DNA from 3 places in the Micromonospora sp. S-DT3-3-22 genome. Region 1 is predicted to be linked to each of the others. Evidence: riboswitches for the same ligand, from Rfam matches in the RefSeq annotation. Region 1 holds a riboswitch; each other region holds the start of a gene.
What was found. Region 1 has a riboswitch for cobalamin ahead of bluB (5,6-dimethylbenzimidazole synthase). Riboswitches for the same ligand answer to the same signal wherever they lie in the genome.

Region 1 (6,866 bases):
GCCGCCGACCAGCCGTCGTCGAGCGCACACACCCGGGCGACCCTCGGCTGGACGCCGACCCACCCGAAGCTGCTCGCCGACCTGGAGAACCTCCAGCCCTGACCGGTTGCCCTCCACCCGCGGCGCCGACGCCGGCTGCCCCTGGCCGGGCCGGCGCTGCTGGTGCCGGCTGGCCCGGCACTGACCACTCACCTGCTCGTCTGGCCCGCCCTGCCGACGCTTCCCGGCCACGCCGACGCGATCGTGCAGCCGGTGTCCCGGGCCGTCGAGTCCGCCGCCCGCCGGTCAGGTGTGCCGGCTCGTGGCGGCGACCATGTCGACGAGGGTGTCGGTGAGGTCTTCGGCGCAGACGCCTCCCCACTTCGGGTCGGCCAGCTGGCCACTGGCCTCCAGACCGGCGATCCCGTTCGCGCTGCTGATGAGCAGGGCCGCGTACCGGCGGGCGTCCTGCTCGCCCACCAGTTCGGCGACGACGGCCAGGAACTCGGTCTGGCTCCGCTGGGCGGCCCGGGCGAGTGCGGTGGGATCGCCGGGCGGGTTGCTGAACATGAGCTGGTAGAGGTGTGGCTGAACGCGGCCGACGTCGATGAGCGCGAGGAGACCGCCGCGGATCTTCTCGGCGGCGGACAGGCCCGGGTCGGCGCGGAGGGCCTGCATGCGGTCGCCGAGCGTGTCCCACGCCCGGGTCCCGACGGCGATCAGCAGGCTCTCCTTGTCGGGGAAGTGCCGGTAGGGCGCTCCGCGGGTCACTCCCGCGCGTGCTCCCACCGCGCGCAGCGTCACCGCGTCGAGGCCACCGGAATCGAGCAGCTCAGCGGCCGATTCGAGCAGCGCGCGGCGGGTGGCGGCGGCTGATTCGGCGCGGCTGGTCACGCGGACGATGCTAGTCCGCTGGTGACGACCAGGTCACTTCCTTCGGTTGACGTTGTCATCTCAATGGCGCAGACTAGAGAGATGACAACGTCAACTGAAACTCGGGAACTCGTGGTCGTGACCGGCGCCTCGACCGGCATGGGTGCGGCCACCGCGCGGGAACTGGCCCGCCGCGGCTTCCACGTCCTCGCCGGCGTACGACGCGACAGCGACGCCACGGCCCTGCGGGCCGACCGCATCGAGCCGGTGATCCTCGACATCACCGACCCCGACCACGTCGCCGCGCTCGCCGCCCGGGTCGGGCGGGACCCGCTGCCGCTGCGGGCGCTGGTCAACAACGCCGGCGTCCCCGGCGCCGGCCCGGTCGAGGTGATGCCGCTGCACGAATGGCGGCGCATCTTCGAGGTGAACCTCTTCGGCCACGTCGCCGTCACCCAGGCCCTGCTTCCCGCCCTGCTGCGCGGCAGGGGACGCGTCGTCAACATCAGCTCCCTCAACGGCAGGATCTCCATGGCCGGCTACGGGCCGTACGCCGCCAGCAAGTTCGCGATGGAGGCGATGAGCGACGCGTTGCGCAACGAACTGGCCCCCCACGGCGTGCAGGTGGTGGTGGTCGAGCCGGGCGGCGTCCAGACCGAGATGTCCCGCGTCGGCCTCGCCGCCCTCGGTCGCCTCGACGACACGATGACCCCCGAGCAGAACGAACGCTACGGCGCCCTGATGCAGGCGATACCCTCCCACGTGGCGGCGTTCACCAGGGCCGGGGTGACCTCCACCGTCGCCGCGAAACGGATCGCCGCGGCGGTGACCGACCGCAGGCCCCGCACCCGCTACACCATCGGCGCGACGGCTGCCTTCCTCATCCGGGCCTCCCGTATCCTCCCCGACCGGACGCTCGACCGGATGACGACCTCCGACCTGCGCAGGCACTACCCGACCGGGAACCGTCGCCGGACGACCGCCAGCCGGTGAACGCCGAGGCCGGCGTCAGCGGCCCACCGTCACCCGGCTGCCGGGCCGTATCCGGCGACCACCTCGGGCACGAGGTACGTGATCCACCGGTAGCATCGGCGGCGGCACGAACGTGCGAGGTGCCCCGCGTGGTGCGGGGAGAATCGGGAAGCCGGTGTGAATCCGGCACGGGCCCGCCGCGGTGACCGGGGAGCGACCGTCCAGGCGCGAGGAGCGCAGCCACTGGCCGTACGGCTGGGAAGGCGGACGGGTCGGCGTTGATCCGGGAGTCCGAAGACCGGCCTCGCGTCGACCGCCCACCCGTCCGGGGTGGGCCGAGCGCAGCGGGAGCCTGCCTGTGGAACTCTACGACGCCATCCACCGCCGCCGGGACGTCCGGGCCGAGTTCACCGGGGAGCCGGTGCCGGCCGGCACCCTGCACCGGATTCTCGACGCCGCGCACGCCGCGCCCAGCGTCGGCTACTCGCAGCCGTGGGATTTCGTCCTGGTCCGGGACCCTGCCGTCCGCCGCCGGTTCCACCGGCACGTGCAGGCCGAGCGGGCGACGTTCGCCGCCACCCTGGACGGTGCCGCGGCCGACCGGTTCGCGCGCATCAAGATCGACGGGGTGCTGGAGTCGACGCTGTCGGTCGTCGTCACGTACGACCCGCGGCGCGGGGGCCCGGCGGTGCTCGGGCGGCACGCCATCGCCGACGCGGGCCTCTACTCCGTCTGCCTGGCCATCCAGAACCTCTGGCTCGCCGCCACCGCCGAGGGGCTGGGCGTCGGGTGGGTGTCCTTCTACCGGGAGTCGTTCCTCGCCGAACTGCTGGGCGTGCCGGCCGGCATCCGGCCGGTGGCCTGGCTCTGCGTCGGGCCGGTCACCCACCTGGCGGCCGTGCCCGACCTGGAACGGCGCGGGTGGCGGCGACGCCGGCCCCTCGCCGAGGCGGTGCACCACGACCGCTGGCTACGACGGGTGCCTGACCGACCGAACAGCTAATTCGGGTACGTCGATGCAACAGTTAGGCTGACGTCGCGCTCAGTCGTTACCCGGCTACGTTGGGAGGAGTTCCATGCGTACCACCGTCACGGCCCTGGCTACATCCGCGCTTGCCGCCCTGGGCCTCGTGGCCGCCGGGGCCACGCCGGCCCTCGCCGCCGCACCGGCGCCCTTCTGCGAGTCCGGCGCTTCGCAGTTCTACTGCGACGGCAGCAGCACCGGCACGACGACCTGGAGCATCACCTGGTACTCCGGCAGTGTCGGCACCTTCACGACCGCCGGGTCGACCCTCTTCGCCGCCTGCCCGGCCAGCAACCTCGGCCACCCCGTGCGGGCCAGCTACAGCTACGTCGACGGCGGCACCACCCAGTACAGCGGCACCACCCAGTTCATCTGCCGCAGCGGCCCCTGGCAGTAGAGCCGTCCCACGTCCGGTGTACGCGTCACCCACGCGTGCGCCGGACCGGCTCGTGCTCCGGCCGCAGCTACTCCGCGCCTGCCGGACCCTCATGCTCGCCATGATCACCGCACGGTGCTGGAATGGGGCCCGATGACAGCCGAGCCGGTCCGCGAGGGGAGGTACGCGCGCATCGAGCGGGAGCGGCGGTTCCTGCTGGCCGGACCGCCGCTGCCGGCATCGGTCACCGCCAGCCGTCGCATCACCGACCGGTACCTGACAGGCACCCGGCTGCGCCTCAGGCGTGCCGAAAGCCCCGCCGACGGATCCCGCGAGTGCAAGCTCACCCAGAAGGTGCCCGCCGCGCGGCCGGGCCACATCCAGGGACTCATCACGAACGTCTACCTGTCCCCGGCCGAGTACGAACTGCTCGCCCGCCTGCCCGCCGCGACGCTGTCCAAGACCCGTCTGAGCGTCCCGCCGCTGGGCATCGACATCTTCGATCCGCCCCTGCACGGTCTGATCCTGGCGGAGGCCGAGTTCACCTCCGACGCGGCGGCACGCTCGTTCCTCCCACCCCCGCAGATCGTCGCCGAGGTCACCGACGACCTCCGGTTCACCGGTGGCTCACTCGTCCATGCCCACCGCGAGGACCTGCTCGGCTGGCTCGCCGACTACGGCATCACGCCAGCCCCTACCACCCCGTGGACCGCCTGAACCCCCTCGACCACCGGCACCGACGACTGCGCAGGTGGTTAATCCGCAGACGGTCCCGTGGGCGGTCGACGGCCGCAATCCGACCGGACGTCGGTCACCGCCGGCTACCGCGCCGAGCGCGGCGGCTACCGCGCCGACTCGGCTCGGTCGGGGAGTGGGGCGAGTCGAGGTGGTAGTTTTCCGCCCCTGTGCTGGGACAGTCGAGAAAGGACGTTCGGGTGACTGACGACCACTCCGGGGCCGGGTCCGCCGTCGAGGTGCCACGGCGACGACGTCGGTGGGTCATCCCGTCGGTGGTGGCCCTCGTGGTGCTCGCCCTGGGTGGCGGTGGTGCGGTGGCGTACCGGCAGCTCGCTGACCGGGAGGATGAGGATCCGGGGGTGACGGCCTGCCGGTCGGCCGGGTTCGTGGTGCGGGCCGCGCAGGGCGAGGTCACCCCTGATGACGAGGTGCGGCGGGTGGGGGAGTTGTTCCAGCGTTCCGCGCACGAGGATCTGCGGTCCGCGGGGGTCTTCGCGGTGGGCACGGTGCAGCGGGCGCAACGGGCGCAGGATCCGCGCGATGCGCCGGAGACGGTGAAGTTGCGGCAGGTCAACCTCGCCGCCGCAGTCCCCAGGTTGATCGCTGCCTGTGCGGAGCACCAGGTCACCGTCAAGGGATAGCCGTGGACGTCGGCGTCGCTGCGGCCTGACGTACGGTCGCGGCGACGCCCGGACCCGACGGGCGGCATCCGGACAGGGTCGGACCCGCTCGTGCCGGACTCACCCTTCCGGGGCGACCTGACCGTTCGAGGTGGGCAGCCCTTCCATCTCGGTCCGCAAGGTCGCTAGTGCGGTGTCGATGATGTCGGCGAGCCGGCGACCGTCGTCGGTGTCGAGCCATGCGGCGACGGACACGTACATCAGGGTTCCCGCCGTCTCGGCGAGCAGGTCGGCCCGCAGCGGGTCGAGGCCGCCGGCGCGGAAGCCGTCCCGCATCACCTGGGCCAGCATCGCGCGCTTGTGCTGGTCGCGTTCGCGCAGCCCCGGGTCGGACGCCACGATGGCGCGCCGCTGCCGCAGGTCGTCCTTGCGGCCTTCGAAGTACGTCTCGGCGAGCGTGCGCAGGCCCGCGACGATGAACGCCAGCGGTTCGTCGGCGGGCGCCGTGGCCATGATCTGCTTGGCGAAGGCGCCGATCTCGGCCTCGTCCGCGAAGAGCACCTCGCGCTTGTCGGCGAAGTGCCGGAAGAACGTGCGCGTCGTCAGGCCGGCCCGCGCGGTGATCGCCGGCACCGTGGTCGCGGCGAAGCCCTGCTCGGCGAAGAGTTCGAGCGCCGCCTGCCGCAGCCGCTCGCGGGCATCCGGTCGCCACCTTGCCATGATCCGAGTGTAGCCGTGATGACATCGCGTGTCGTCGCCGGTATGGTGATGACACGGCGTGTCGTCACTGGGGCGGATGCCGCACCAGGGCGGAGCTGTGCCATGACCGACGTGTGGATCCTCGGCGGCACCGGCCGCAGCGGGCGCGCTATCGCGGCCGAACTGCGCCGACGGAACATCGAGCCGGTGCTGGTCGGCCGGGACGCCGAACGGCTCAAGGCCGCCGCCGGCGGGCTGCCGACGATGGTGGCCGGTTCGGTCCGCGAGACCGTGGCCGCGATCCGCCGGGAACGGCCGGCCGTGGTGGTCAACACCGTCGGACCGTTCATCGAGACGGCCCTGCCCCTGCTGGACGCGTGCCTCCCGACCGGCCACTACCTCGACCTCGCCAACGATCTGGCCTCGGTGTCGGCGGTCCTCGGCCGGCACGGCGAGTTGACGGCAGCGGGGCGCACGGCCGTCACGGGAGCCGGGTTCGGCGTGACCGCCACCGAGAGCGTCGTGGTGAAGCTCTGCCAGGGGCGGCCGACACCCCGGCGGGTCCGGGTCGACATGGTGCCCTCGTTGGCCACCGAGGACGGCGTGGTCGGCGACGCCCTGGCCGCGACGATCGTGGAGGGCATCCCCGGAGTCGAGGGCGGTGGGCGGTTCCAGGGCCGCCGGTACCGCGACGGACGACTCACCCCCGCCCCGCTCGCCGGCGACCCGATGAAACTGGTCCTTCCCGACGGGTCCACGGTGACCACCGCCGGCATGCCGCTCGGCGAGCTGATGGCCGCCCAGCGGGCCAGCGGCGCAGCGGACGTGCTCGCCGCATCGAGCGAGGCCCCGTCCTCCCCGGTGATGCGCGCGGTGCTGCCCGTGGCGACCGCCCTGCTCGCGATCGGCCCGGTGCGCGCCCTCCTGCGGCGACGGCTCGCCACGGTACCGACCAGGGCCCGCCCGAAGCCCCGCGAGCACTCCTGGGGCCACGCCGTCGTGGAATGGCCGGACGGCAGCATCCGCGAGGGCTGGCTGCGGGTCGGCGAGGCCCAGTCCTGGACGGCGACGGTGCCCGCCGAGGTGGTCCGGCGGCTGCTGGACGGTCAGGGGAAGCCGGGCGCGTACACGCCGGCGGCGCTGTTCGGGTCGACCCTCGCCGAGGCGTGCGGCGGCGCGTACCAGGTGCGGTGAACCACTGACGGGTCCCCGTGACCGGGCCAGCCGCCGGTCGCGAGCCGCCGACTCGTCGTGCACGGTCCGACGAGACCGCTCGTCCCGTGTCTGGTTTCATCCGGCGTCGTACTGGCACCGGAGGCGGTCGGTCGTGAGGATGGGGGTGTGAGTTCACCGAAGCCCCTCACCGGCCCCGGGTCCGGGCCGCAGCCGACCGTGGGTGGGCGGGTGGACCCGGCGGGCGGGGAGTCCGGCTTCCCATCACCGCGTCCCGGCGGGTCTGCTCCGGATCGCCGCTATCTGCTCGACAACGCGCGGGTGGAGGCTGGCGAGCGGTTCACCTGGTTGGCTGAGCTGTTCGACGGTGTCACCATGGGGCACGTCGACCGGCTCGGAATACGGGCGGGCT
Region 2 (6,866 bases), on a different contig from region 1:
CGCCGACACCTGGACCCAGGCGGACGCCGGGATCAGCGGGCACCCGATCCCGATCTTCACCCTCACCGCCAAGCCCACCGTGTCGCTGGCCTTCCTCCGGCTCCCGGACGGATACCCCGGCGGCACCGGCCATCCGAACACCGGTTCGCAATGCCTGCAGAAGCTCTGGCTCAACGACATCTCGTCGATCACGTCGCTGGGCGCCGGCGCGTCCAGCTACAGCCGCTCCGGCCTGATCACCACCCTGGCCGGGCTGATGGCCGCCTACCAGCCGACCGCCGTCAACACCCAGGACCACGCCGGTGGGTTCGGCGACGGTGACCACAGCGACCACCACGCCGCAGCCTACTTCGCCCAAGCCGCCGAGCAGGCGTACGTCGGTTCGCCGACGTTCACCGGCTACCACGACTACAAGATCAAGAACTATCCGGCGAACCTGGGGTCGACCGACGTCGCCGCCAAGTCCGCGGCCTTCTTCGCCTACGGCCAGTACGACGACGGGGCCTGCACCAGCCTGCCCACCTGCGCCGGCTACGACTACCCGTACTTCCTCCAGCGGCAGTACAAGGTCCTCGGCCCCAACCTGGCCCGGACGGCCACCGTCACCGCGACCAGCCAGGACACCGGCAGCGGGCAGACGGCGGCCAAGGCCGTCGACGGGGTGATCGCCGGCTGGCCCGACGACCCGACCCGGGAGTGGGCGACCGTCTACGGCGGCGTCGGCACCCAGCTCACCCTGAGCTGGCCGGGCCCGCGCACCATCCGCCGGGTCGTCCTCTACGACCGGCCCAACCCCAACGACCAGATCACCGGCGGCACCCTGCTGTTCAGCGACGGCACCTCCACGGCCGTCGGCGCCCTGGACAACAGCGGCGGCCCGACGGAGATCATTCTCCCGGCGGCGAAGACGGTGACCAGCGTCAAGCTCACCGTCACCGGGGTCGGCGGCGGCACCGTCAACGTCGGCCTCGCCGAGATCGAGGTGTTCGGCAACGCCGGCCCCTGACCGACGGCCAGGCCCGGCCCGGTGGTCGCACGCCCCACCGGACCGGGCCCCGGCCACGCCGGTCAGAAGTCGTCGTCGAAGGTGACGCTGCCGCTGACCCCCACCTGGTACGCCGACACCCGCCGCTCGAAGAAGTTCGACAGCTCCTGCACGTCCTGCAGATCCATGAACGCGAACGGGTTCTGCGCCCCGTAGCGCGGCGCGATGCCGAGCTGGGCGAGCCGCCGGTCGGCGACGTGCTCCAGGTAGGCCCGCATGTCCTTAAGTGACAGCCCGGACACGCCCTGGTCGAGCAGGTCCTCGGCGAACTGCACCTCGCACTCGACGGCCTCGGCGAGCATCTCGGTCACCTGACGTTCCAGCTCGGCGTCGAACAGGTCCGGCTCCTCCCGCCGGGCGGTCTCCACCACGTCGAAGGCGAACGCCATGTGCATCGACTCGTCGCGGAACACCCAGTTGGTGCCCGACGCCAACCCGTTGAGCAGGCCCCGGGACCGCAGGAAGTAGACGTAGGCGAAGGCCCCGTAGAAGAACAGCCCCTCGATGCAGGCGGCGAAGCAGATCAGGTTGAGCAGGAACGCCCGCCGGTCCGCGCGGGTACGCAGCTCCCGCAGTTCGAATACCGAGTCGATCCAGCGGAAGCAGAACTCGGCCTTGCGCCGGATCGACGGGATGTTCTCGATGGCGGCGAACGCGGCGAACCGTTCCTGCTCGTCGGGCACGTACGTGTCGAGCAGGTTCAGGTAGAACTGCACGTGCACGGCTTCCTCGAACAGCTGCCGCGACAGGTAGAGCCGGCCCTCCGGTGAGTTGACGTGCTGGTAGAGGTTGAGCACCAGGTTGTTGGCGACGATCGTGTCACCGGTGGCGAAGAACGCCACCAGCCGGGACACCAGGTGCCGTTCGGCCGGCGAGAGCCGCTCCAGATCGGCCAGGTCGGAGTGCAGGTCGACCTCCTCCACCGTCCAGGTGTTGCGGATGGCGTCCCGGAACCGGTCGAAGAAGTGCGGGTAGCGCATCGGCCGCAGGGTGAGGTCCATGCCGGGGTCGAGCAGCAGCTGCCGCCCGGCGGTGCGGGGTTCGTCGACGGTGGTCACTGGCACGCCTCGCAGCTCTCGGGGTTCTCCAGGGAGCAGGCGAGCGCCTCGGCGTCGGCCGCGACGACCGGGGCGACGGTGACGGTGGCCTGCTGGATCCGGGTCGCCGGACGCGACCGCAGGTAGTAGGTGGTCTTCAGCCCGGACTTCCAGGCGTGCAGGTACATCGAGGACAGCTTGCCGATGGTAGGCGCGCTGAGGAACAGGTTCAGCGACTGCGACTGGTCGATGTACGGCGCCCGCGCGGCGGCCAGGTCGATCAGCGCCCGCTGCGGCAGCTCCCACGCGGTACGGAACAGCTCCCGCACCTCGGCGGGCAGGTCGACGATCCCCTGCACCGAACCCTCGGCCCGCTTGATCTGGTCGCGGATCTCCGACGTCCACAGCCCGCGCGCCTTCAGCTCCCGCACCAGGTACGTGTTGATCTGGAGGAACTCCCCGGACATGGTCTCCCGCTTGAACAGGTTGGACACCTGCGGCTCGATGCACTCGTAGCAGCCGGCGATCGACGCGATCGTGGCGGTCGGGGCGATCGCCACCAGCAGCGAGTTGCGCAGGCCGTGCGCCGCGATCCGGGTGCGCAGCGCGACCCACCGGTCGACCTGGGTGGGTTCGACCCCCCACAGGTCCGGGTGCAGGTCACCCCGGGCGGCCCGGGTCTCGGCGTACGCCGGGTGCGCGCCGAACCGTTCGGCGAGACCGGTCGACGTCTCCAGGGCGGTCAGGAAGATCTCCTCCTGGACCCGGGTGGACAACTCCCGGGCCCCGGCCGAGTCGAACGGCAGCCGCAGCGCGAACAACGCGTCCTGAAGCCCCATCAGCCCCAGCCCGACGGGCCGCCAGCGCGGGTTCGACACCGCCGCCTGCTCGGCCGGGTAGTAGTTGATGTCGATCACCCGGTCCAGGAACACCACCGCCGTGCGGACCGTCCCGCGCAGCTTGTCCCAGTCGACGCCGTCGTCGGTGAGGTGCGCGCCCAGGTTGACCGACCCGAGGTTGCACACCGCCGTCTCGGTGTCGCTGTTGACCTCCAGGATCTCGGTGCACAGGTTGGACAGGTGGATCGTGTTGCCCGGCACGCCGGTCTGGTTGGACAGCCGGTTCGCCGGGTCCTTGAACGTCATCCACCCGTTGCCGGTCTGCGCCAGGGTGCGCATCATCCGCCCGTACAGGTCCCGGGCCCGCACCGTGCGGACCGCCTTCTTCTCGGCGACCCGGTACGCGGCGTCGAACTCCTCGCCGTACAGGTCGGGCAGCTCCGGGGCGTCCGACGGGTCGATCAGCGACCACTCGCCGTCGGCCTCGACCCGGCGCATGAACTCGTCGGGGATCCAGTTGGCCAGGTTGAGGTTGTGGGTACGCCGGGCCTCCTCGCCGGTGTTGTCCCGCAGCTCCAGGAACTCCTCGATGTCCGGATGCCAGGGTTCCAGGTAGACGCAGGCCGCCCCCTTGCGCCGACCGCCCTGGTTGACCGCCGCCACCCCGGCGTCGAGGGTCTTCAGGAACGGCACGATCCCGTTCGACCTGCCGTTGGTGCCCCGGATCAGCGCGCCCCGGCCGCGCACCCGCGTGAAGGAGATGCCGATGCCGCCGGAGAACTTCGACAGCTTCGCCACCTGGTGGTAGCGCTCGTAGATCGAGTCCAGTTCGTCGCGCGGCGAGTCGACCAGGAAACACGACGACATCTGGGTGTGCCGGGTGCCCGAGTTGAACAACGTCGGGGAACTCGGCAGGTAGGCCAGCGACGACATCAGCCGGTAGAACCCGACCGCCTCGTCGGGCGTGCTGGACAGCCCGCAGGCCACCCGCAGCAGCCAGTACTGCGGCGTCTCCACCACCAGCCGCGACTGCGGGTGCCGCAGCAGGTAACGGTCGGCCACCGTACGCAGCCCGAAGTACTCGAACCGCAGGTCACCGGCCGGGTCGACGGCGTCGTCGAGCTGCCGGGCGTGCCGGGTAACGAACGCGGCGGTGTCGTCGGCGATCAGGCCGAGGCCGTGGGCGTACCGGATGGACTCGCTGAACGAGGTCACCTCCTGCCCGCGTACCTCCTTCTCCACGTACGCGGCCAACAACCGTGCTGCCAGCCGGGAGTACTGCGGTTCCGTGCCGATCAGCTCCGCCGCCGTCTGGATCGACAACTTGTCCAGCTCGGCGGTGGTCGCCCCGTCGTAGAGGCCGCTGATCGTCCTGGTGGCCACCCGCAGCGGGTCGACCTCGTCCAGGTCGGCGGCCCATCGGGCGACGGCCGTGACGATCCGGTTGACGTCCACCGGCTCGGTGTCGCCGTCGCGCTTGCGTACCCGCATCGCCGGCCGGCGTGGCCCCGCGCCGTCGACATCGGACGGTAGGCTCTCCGCTACGTTCGTCATGACCTCTCCTCGCTGTCACCGATGGCCATCGGACGCGGGAGAACGCCAACGGGCGCGGCACGGCGGCCGTCCCGGGTGCTGGCGTCGGTCGTCCCGCGCGACCTCCGACCGCCGCGCGCAGCAGCGCACGGCGCACTGGCAGGTCTTCGGACTCGCGGGCGTGACCGGGTCCGGTCGCCTACTGGCCGTCGCTTCCCAGACCTTACGGTCCAGTGCTCGATGACGGCGGTCGTTCCCACTTACCGCTGCGGGGCAGTCCCGGATTCCCACCGGGTTCCCTGTTGCCTCGACCGGACCACCGGGCCCGGTCGAACCAGCTGCGTGGCACACCATATATGGCGTGGATGGGGGAGAGGCAACACTAGATGTCGCGTCGGCGTGTCGGATAACTCTCATCCGACCGGCCGGTTGCCCGCAGTGACGCCAGCAGCCGCAGCGCGTCGGCGTCGGCGCTGCCCGGCTCGGCGGTGAAGACCAGCATGACCGGGCCGGGGTTGCCGGGCAGCGGGTAGGTGTCCCAGTCCAGGACGATGTCACCGACCTCGGGGACCTGGAAGGTCTTGGTGCCGTTGACCGATCCGCGCACGTCGTGCCGGGACCACAGCCGCCGGAACTCGGCGCTGCGGATGCTCAGCTCGCCGACGACGGCGGTGGCCCGGGGGTGGGTGGGGTCGGTGGCGACGGCGGCGCGCATCATGCCGATGTAGTCCATGGCCTGCCGCTCCCAGGCCGCGCAGCGCCGGGCACCGGTCGCCGCCTCGTCGAACATCAGCAGCAGCATGTTGAGCCGGTCCGGCGGGTAGCCCGCCGGGTCGCCGAGCAGCGCCACCGCCCACGTGTTCCAGGCGAGCAGGTCCAGGTGGCGGCCGAGCACCACCGCCGGGGTGTCCATCACCCGCAGCAGCCGCCGGGTGCTCTCCGGCACCCGCTCCGGGCCGTGGTCGACCCGGGCGGGCAGCGGCCGGCGGGCGGCACGGGCCAGGGTGAACAGGTGCCGGCGTTCCGCGTCGTCGAGGCCGAGCGCGGCGGCGAGCCCGTCCAGCACGTCGTCGGACGGGCGTACCTCCCGGCCCTGCTCCATCCGCTGGTAGTAGTCGGTGCTCAACCCGGCCAGCAGCGCCAGCTCCTCGCGGCGCAGCCCGGTGACCCGGCGTCGCCCGCCCGGCTCCAGGCCGACGTCGCGGGGGTGCAGCCGGCCGCGCCGGGCGCGCAGGAAGTCACCGAGTTCACGGGCGTACGGGTGGGTCATGTCGCCAGTGTGGCGCGGCCCGGACCGGCGCGGGTAGGTCTGCGGGACCTAGGCAACCGGGTACGACCGGTCCCGCCCGGCCGGCCCCTAGCGTCGGCGGTCCCACCCGACCGTCAGGGAGCAGCAGATGACCTGGACCGCCGACCACATCCCCGACCAGCACGGCCGCACCGCCGTCGTGACCGGCGCGAACTCCGGCCTCGGCCTGGTCACCGCCACCGCCCTGGCCCGCCGGGGCGCGCGGGTCGTGCTCGCCGTGCGCGACACCGCCGCCGGCCGGCAGGCCGCCCGTCACATCGGCGGCGACGCCGAGGTACGCGAACTGGACCTCGCCTCCCTCGCCTCGGTACGGGAATTCGCCGCCTCGCTGGCCGCCGACCGTCCGGTGCTCGACCTGCTGGTCAACAACGCCGGTGCGGTGCTGCTCGGCCCGCGCCGGACCAGCGTCGACGGCCACGAGCTGCACCTCGCCACCAACCTGCTGGGGCACTTCGCGCTGACCGGTCTGCTGCTGGGCAATCTGGGTGCGGCGCGGGCGGCCCGGGTGGTCAGCCTCAGCTCGATCACCCACCGCAGCGCGCACCTGGACTTCACCGACCTGATGGGGGAGCGCGGCTACCGGGGTGCCGGCGCGTACGGCCGGTCCAAGCTCGCCACCACCGTCTTCGGCATCGAACTGGACCGCCGGCTGCGCGCCACCGGATCGCCGGTGCTCAGCGTGCTGGCCCATCCCGGTGTCACCCGCACCAACCTGACCCCCCGGGCCTGGTCCCACCAGGGCCGGCGCGGCCGGGTGATCGCCCGGCTCGGCCTGCTGGCCACCCAACCGGTCGAGCAGGGTGCGCTGCCCCAACTGCGCGCCGCCACCGACCCGCAGGTCCACGGCGGCCAGTTCTTCGGCCCGGCCCGGTTCTTCCAGACCCGGGGGCCGGTCACCGAGGTGCGGGCCAGCCGGGAGGCCACCGACCCCGCCGTCGGCCGGCGGCTGTGGACGGCGGCCGAGGAACTGACCGGCGTCCGCTATCTCTGACGCAGGGCCGCACTAGCATGGCTGCGGTCGGTGACGGCGGTGGAGACGAGGCGACATGGGATGGCTCGGGCGGGTGCTGGGCGGCGGGGGCCGGCAGGTCCAGGACGATCCG
Region 3 (6,866 bases), on a different contig from region 1:
GCAAGGGCCCCATCGGTCATCCTCCGGTGCCGCGACTGCGGGCATCATCGAGGAACCAGCCGAGCGGGCCGGGTAGACGCCCTGAACAAACTGCTCAGCGACATCCGGCAGATCCTCGACGCCACGCAGAGCTGCTGCGCGGCCCGGCGTGACGCCGACAGACGGATCAGGGACCTGACAGACACCCAACGGACCTGACAACCGTCGACCGTTTCCGGACCGACACCGCGCCACGCACTCCGATGATCTCCCGAGCCGCTCGATCTTGCCGGCGGACCGGAGAGGCCGGTCTACTCGACGCGCTGTTCCGGGCGGATCCCGCAGGTCCGCCCGGAACAGTCCGATCAGCTCCCGCGGACCTCGGCTGCAGCGGCGACGAGGTGTCGGAGGGACGCCTCGACCTCGGGATAAGTGCGGGTCTTCAGGCCGCAGTCCGGGTTGACCCACAGCCGTCGGGCGGGCACGGCCGCAACGGCCCGACGGAGCGCGTCGACCACCTCGTGGTGGGGTGGGATGCGGGGCGAGTGGATGTCCCACACCCCGGGGCCGACGCCCCGGCGGTAGCCGATCGCGGCAAGGTCGTCGAGGATCTCCATCTTCGAACGCGACGCCTCGATGCTGGTGACGTCGGCGTCGAGCGCGTCGATGGCGGTGATCACCTCACCGAACTCGCTGTAGCACAGGTGGGTGTGGATCTGGGTGTCGTCCGCGACGCCGCCGGTGGCGAGGCGGAACGCGCCGACCGCCCAGTCCAGGTACGCCTTCTGGTCGGCCCGACGCAGCGGCAGGGTCTCCCGCAGGGCAGGCTCGTCGACCTGGATGATCCGGATGCCGGCGGCCTCCAGATCGCGGCACTCGTCGCGCAGCGCGAGTGCCACCTGGTCGGCGGTGTCGGCCAGGGGCTGGTCGGTGCGGACGAACGACCAGGCCAGGATGGTGACCGGGCCGGTGAGCATGCCCTTGACCGGACGGTCGGTCAGCGACTGGGCGTAGGTGGACCACGCGACGGTCATCGGTGCCCGGCGGGCCACGTCGCCGTGGATGATCGGCGGGCGGACGCAACGGGACCCGTAGGACTGCACCCAGCCGTGCGTGGTGGCGGCGAAACCGTCGAGTTGTTCGCCGAAGTACTGGACCATGTCGTTGCGTTCCGGCTCACCGTGCACCAGCACGTCCAGGCCCAGCCGTTCCTGCAACCGGATGACCTGCTCCACCTCGGCGCGTATCCGCTGCGTGTAGCCGGCGTCGTCGAGAGTGCCGGCGCGGTGCGCGGCGCGGGCCCGGCGCAGCTCGGCGGTCTGCGGGAACGAACCGATCGTGGTGGTCGGCAGGTCCGGTAGCGCCAGCCGTTCCTGCTGGCGGGCGGCCCGCCCGGCGTAGTCGCCACGGTGCCGGTCGGCAGGGCGCAACGCCGCCAACCGGCCGCGCACGTCGTCGTGCCGCCACGCCGGCGGGGTGGGCGGCAGCGGGGCGGGCAGGCTGGTGGTGCCGTCGCGTAGCGCCCGCCCGAGCAGGACCACCTCGTCGACCTTCTGCCGGGCGAACGCGAGCCGCGCGGACAACTCCGGGTCGAGGTGGGTCTCGGCCGACAGATCGACCGGCACGTGTAGCAGCGAACAGGAGGTGGACACCGCCACGTGGTCGGCCAGTCCGGCGACCGTGGCACCGGCGGCGACGGCCGCCCGCAGATCCGTGCGCCAGATGTTGCGCCCGTCGACCAGGCCGGCGACGACGGTCGTGCCGCGCAGGGGACCGGCGGCGGCGAGCCGGTGCAGGTTGCCCGGGCCGGCGACCAGGTCCAGGCCGATCGCCTCGACCGGGGTGTCCAGCAGGGCCGGCAGGGCGTCGCCGAGGTCACCGAAGTAGGTGGCGACGAAGATCCGGGGACGGTGTGGCAGTTCCCCGAGACGTCGGTAGGCGTGCCGCAGGCCGTCGATCTCGGCCGTGGTGCGGTCGGCGACGTAGGCGGGTTCGTCCAGTTGGACCCAGGCCACGCCCGCGTCGGCCAGGGTGGTGAGGATCCGGGCGTACGTGTCGACCAGGTCGTCGAGCCGGGCGAACGGATTGTCGCCCTTGGCCAGCAACAGGAAGGTGGCCGGCCCCACCAGCACCGGTCGGGTGGCGATGCCCAGGTCACGTGCCTGCGCGTACTCGCTCAGCGCCTTCGTCGGATCCGCCGCGAACACGGTGTCGGGCTCGATCTCCGGCACCAGGTAGTGGTAGTTGGTGTCGAACCACTTGGTGAGTTCCAGCGCTGGTGCGGCATCGACACCACGGGCCATGGCGAAGTAGGTGTCGAGTCGACCGAGGCCGAGCCGGGCGAACCGGCGGGGGACCGCCCCCACCGCGACGGCGGTGTCGAGCACGTGGTCGTAGTAGGAGAACGTGTTGGACGGGATCGCATCGAGGCGGGCGTCGCGCAGCGTCCGCCACACCTCGGCCCGCAGCCCGACGGCCACGGCCTCCAACTCGGTGGCGTCCAGCGTGCCGGCCCAGTACGCCTCGACGGCCTTCTTCCACTCGCGGTGGGCGCCGATACGGGGATAGCCGAGCACGGTGCTCTGCCCGAATGAGGTGGTCACAGATGGTCCTTCCCTCGCGGTGTCCGACGACCACCCGAGAGGAAGACGGATACGCCACGGCGTAACCGGCATTCCGCCCTGGCCCTCCCGAGAGGCCGCCGACGGCGCGCACCGGCGGCACGCGCAGCGCTGGCAGGTCTTCGGACTCGTGGGCGTCGTACCCAGACCTACTGGCCGTCGCTTCCCAGACCTTGCGGTCCAGTGCTTCGTTGACGGCGGTCGTTCCCACTCACCGCTGCGGGGCAGTCCCGGTCTTCCACCGGGTTCCCTCTTACGACGTCTCACCCGCGCACGGGAGAGACGAACCAGCACCGCCCGCGATCCTACGGGCACCACGACGATGCCTCGGCCCGGGGTGCGGATCAGAAGGTCAGGAGTTCGACTCTGCTGGGACAGGGGCGTTCGGTTTGCCGTCCAGTACGCAGTTCCGCATTGCGCTTCCGTGCATCACTGCTCAGGAGCGGGTTCGGGGCGACGCCCGGGAAGTCGGCCCGACGCCGAGTGACTCCCGACTCAGGTCGGGCCCTCCGGGCGGATCTTCACGCGGATGCCATCCTGCTGTCACCTTCCATCGAGGATGATGATTGCATCTGTCGTCGATGGTGACCGGGAGGCGTGGCATGTCAGGACCGACCACGAAGACGTCCGGGCCGGCCCGGCCCCGGGTGCGTGCCGTGACCTTGGCACTAGCCATGCTCGTCGGCGCGGCCCTCTCGGCGGGCATCGGGGGGACGGCGTCGGCGACGCCGTCGGGGATCCCGTCGAAGGCGACCGCGCAGGCGCAGCTCAATGCCCTCACCGTCGCCGCCGAGGGTTCCACCAGCGGCTACTCCCGGGACCTGTTCCCGCACTGGATCACCATCAGCGGCAGCTGCGACACCCGCGAGCAGATCCTCAAACGCGACGGCACGTCGGTCGTGGTCAACTCCTCCTGCCAGGCCACATCGGGCCGCTGGTACAGCCCGTACGACGGGGCGACCTGGACCGCCGCGTCCGACGTCGACATCGACCACGTGGTCCCCCTGGCCGAGGCGTGGCGCTCCGGGGCGAGTTCCTGGACGACCAGCCGCCGGCAGAGCTTCGCCAACGACCTGTCCGGCCCGCAACTGATCGCGGTGACCGACAACGTCAACCAGTCCAAGAGCGACCAGGACCCGTCAACATGGCAGCCGCCCCTGTCGGCCTACCGGTGCACCTACAGCAAAATGTGGATCACCGTGAAGTACACCTGGGGCCTACGGCTGCAATCGTCGGAGAAGTCCGCCCTACAGACCATGCTCAACACCTGCTCCTCCTGACCGCCCGCCCGATCAGCGGCTGCGTCGGGCACCGCACCGGGTGACCGGAGCGGCAACGTGCAGGGGGGCCGGCAGTCCCGCCGAGGGCTTCGGGGAAGCCGCTCACCGTGGCGACACCTCGACCTGACCAGGACCCGCAGCACCCCGCCACCCCGATGTCCTAGGACGCTTTAGGAGTGCCGCTCCTCAGCGGCCAGGCCACCGCCTGCCTGACGGACATCGTCACCGCGTACCTGGTGCACGGGCACCTGCCGAAGCACGACACGGCCTGCCAACAGCGCCGCTGGCGCGTCCCTCCGGTAACTGCCGACACGACAGCCGTTCACCGACCGGGCGGCTGACCGGTGGTGCCGCCCGCGGCCTCCGGCTCCGCGGTGTCCCGCGCCGGGCCGGCCGCGGCGTCCGGACTCGCGGCGGTCTGCAACTGGTACGACCGGTAGGTCAGCCAGAGCGCGACCAGCCCGGCGACGGCTGCCGCCACACTGGCGATCTGGTCGGCCAGGTCCGGGCCGAGCGCCAACACCCCGACGACGATGACCAGGACCGCCAGCCCGCCGAGCGCCACCGTGCGGACCTGCTGCCTGGCCAGGTGTGCCGTCCAACGGCGCGGAATCACCCTGATCACCAACTCCGCCAGGATGATCCCGGCCATCACCAGGATCGGCACCTGCCACGGCTCGACCTTCACGGACCCTCCTCCACCCGGTCTCCGGTCATGCGAGCGCCGCCTTCATGGCGGCGATGAACTCCGAGGTCAGGTCGGACTCACCGCGGAGCATCCGGGCGACGTGGTCGACGAAGACCTCGGCGAACGCGCGGTATCCCGGGTGCATCGGCCGGGGCCGGGCATTCTCCACCGCACCACGTAGTGCTTCCAGGTGCGGGATGACCGCCTGGAGGTTCCTGTCGTTGTAGGCCTCGGCCAGGGTCGGGGCGAAGCCGTGCCCGGCGAGGACCTTCTGGGCTGCGGTGCCGGTCATGAAGTTGATGAACCGGAGGGCCTGGTCGGGGTGGGGACAGGCACGCGCCATGGCGAGGCTCTGGCCGCCGAGCACCCCGGACGTCAGCGGGTACACCTTGATCTTCCCGGCCAGCAGGTCAGGGTCCTTACGCTGCTGGAGTTCGCGGTACTTCACCGGCCAGTTGCGCATGAACGTCGGCCGGCCCTCCACGAACGTGTCCAGGCTGGCGTTCTCGTCGCTGGAGCGATTGACCTTCCCGGCCACGATGGCCGCCTGCAACGGTTGCAGCGCTCTCTGCCAGGGTTTCAGCTCGAACAGGATCTCACCGGTCGCGCTGAGCAGGTCAGTGTTCACCGACAGCGCGTGCTCCAGGATGTTGACCAGGAAACCCTCGTTGTAGTTGGACGAGTTGGGGCGCAGTTGGCCGACGAACGAGCCCTTGTCGGCAAGGGTGCCGAGGACCGTCGACAAGTTCACCACATCGGGCTGCTCGGTCCCGGGGTCGCGCCAGAACAGCATGCCGACATCGGTGTTGAGCGGCGCGGCCCAGTAGCTGTTCGGGGTGTCGTCGACCTGGTGGAGATCCCTCACCGACGTCAGGAAGTTCGGGTCGGTCAACCGGATCGGGGTGATCAGCTTCTGCGCGGCGAACTCGGGGATGTCGACGACGTCCAGGTTGAGGATGTCGGCACTGCCATTGCGGGCCGCCGTCAACAGCCTCGTGCGTTCATCGCCTGATCCACCCTCGACCTCGTCGGTGAACCGGGCCGGGGTATCGGGGTTGGCCTGGTTCCACATGTCCATCAGCAGCTTCCGTGCCCCGGTGGGGTCGGCCCCGGTGGCGAGTCGAAGCTCCACCGGTGGCGGGCGGTGTCCGCCCGGCAGCAGGTAGACCGCCGAAGCGCTCACTGCGCCGCAGGTCAGCACCCCGCTGAGAAAGGAGCGCCGCGAGTACTGCTCGGGCATGGTGCGGACTCCTTCGATCCGGGCCGGTCACACGTACGCAACGAGTCATTCATCACGTTACGCTTTGGCGCTGATAAATGCCGGGCCGGGCGGGAGCGGTCGGCGAAGCTCGTACTGTCGGAAACCGGATCGAGCGGCAGGGACGGCATCGGTGACCCCATGTGCCGACGCAATTATCGGCACTGGGATATGCGGCGACGAGGCGGCGTTGTCGCACCGCTGGATCGGCGGGACACGTCACGCCACGTCGACCGGCCACCTTCTACCCGGCGCCCCACCAGGCCAGCAGACGCCGCGCGAAGGCGCGGGTCTCGACGTCGCCGACGGTCATCCCGAAGTGGCCGCGGATCTCAGCCGCCAGGTACCCGCTGAGATCTCCCGCGCCGGCACCGGCGGACAGCCTCGACAGCAGCGGTGCGATCAGGCAGTCGTACTCGTCGACGTTCGCCCGCGGGTCGTGGACGCCGATGAAATCCCAGGCGTTGAGCAGCCGGCGAAGGCCGGCCGTGCGCTGTGCTGCGCTGCCGTGGGCGAGGCTCGTGAGGTCACCCCCCGGCGAGGCCGGCACGCGGGACAGGTGGTCACGGCACAGCAGACGGACCGAATTCGCCAGTTCCCGGTTGCCACGTTCCCCGTCCTGATCCCACTCGTCGGCGAGCACGTGCAGGTCCGTGAACGGACTGTGTCGGATCTCGTCGAGATCCCCACGCTCGCAGACGAAGGCGGAAACACGCTCGCTGACGGTGCGTTCGTCGATCGCACCGTCGACCAGCCGTTGCGCCAGCGTGGCCAGCCAGGTGTCCGCGGCCTCCGCCGCGGACGGAACGCGTACGCCCATCTCGTCGAGGGCGGCGGGGAGCAGCTCGCCGATCAGTCGGGTGTCGGTGCCGTCGAGCCCGGCAAGTTCCCGCAGGGCCGGCCCGTCGTGCCCGTCGGCGAGCCAGTCCGCCGCGTACCAGGGCATCCGCTCGACGACCATGCGGCCCAGCACGTACTCGGCGGCAACCAGGTCCGGCGGCCTGCTCACCGGCCGGTCGCTGTTCCCGCTCGACCGTGCG

Region 2: linked by a shared signal. The riboswitch ahead of H1A17_RS11130 (ribonucleoside-diphosphate reductase subunit alpha) and the one ahead of bluB (5,6-dimethylbenzimidazole synthase) in region 1 are both predicted to bind cobalamin.
Region 3: linked by a shared signal. The riboswitch ahead of metE (5-methyltetrahydropteroyltriglutamate--homocysteine S-methyltransferase) and the one ahead of bluB (5,6-dimethylbenzimidazole synthase) in region 1 are both predicted to bind cobalamin.

The regions. Positions count from the first base shown of each region.
Region 1 is NZ_JACGMO010000012.1:14,898-21,763, forward strand. It holds gene H1A17_RS05260 (NAD-dependent epimerase/dehydratase family protein) at 1-102, shown strand, start outside; gene H1A17_RS05265 (TetR/AcrR family transcriptional regulator) at 286-873, opposite strand; gene H1A17_RS05270 (SDR family oxidoreductase) at 955-1,845, shown strand; cobalamin riboswitch at 1,946-2,146, shown strand; gene bluB (5,6-dimethylbenzimidazole synthase) at 2,183-2,827, shown strand; gene H1A17_RS05280 (hypothetical protein) at 2,901-3,245, shown strand; gene H1A17_RS05285 (hypothetical protein) at 3,378-3,941, shown strand; gene H1A17_RS05290 (hypothetical protein) at 4,160-4,603, shown strand; gene H1A17_RS05295 (TetR/AcrR family transcriptional regulator) at 4,703-5,302, opposite strand; gene H1A17_RS05300 (hypothetical protein) at 5,405-6,475, shown strand; gene H1A17_RS05305 (methyltransferase) at 6,623-6,866, shown strand, end outside.
Region 2 is NZ_JACGMO010000028.1:34,584-41,449, forward strand. It holds gene H1A17_RS11120 (PIG-L family deacetylase) at 1-1,006, shown strand, start outside; gene H1A17_RS11125 (ribonucleotide-diphosphate reductase subunit beta) at 1,069-2,046, opposite strand; gene H1A17_RS11130 (ribonucleoside-diphosphate reductase subunit alpha) at 2,100-4,475, opposite strand; cobalamin riboswitch at 4,595-4,808, opposite strand; gene H1A17_RS11135 (helix-turn-helix transcriptional regulator) at 4,837-5,724, opposite strand; gene H1A17_RS11140 (oxidoreductase) at 5,852-6,754, shown strand; gene H1A17_RS11145 (hypothetical protein) at 6,810-6,866, shown strand, end outside.
Region 3 is NZ_JACGMO010000129.1:14,994-21,859, reverse strand. It holds gene metE (5-methyltetrahydropteroyltriglutamate--homocysteine S-methyltransferase) at 345-2,582, opposite strand; cobalamin riboswitch at 2,696-2,907, opposite strand; gene H1A17_RS28150 (HNH endonuclease family protein) at 3,275-3,880, shown strand; gene H1A17_RS28145 (hypothetical protein) at 4,203-4,568, opposite strand; gene H1A17_RS28140 (extracellular solute-binding protein) at 4,594-5,808, opposite strand; gene H1A17_RS28135 (hypothetical protein) at 6,071-6,835, opposite strand.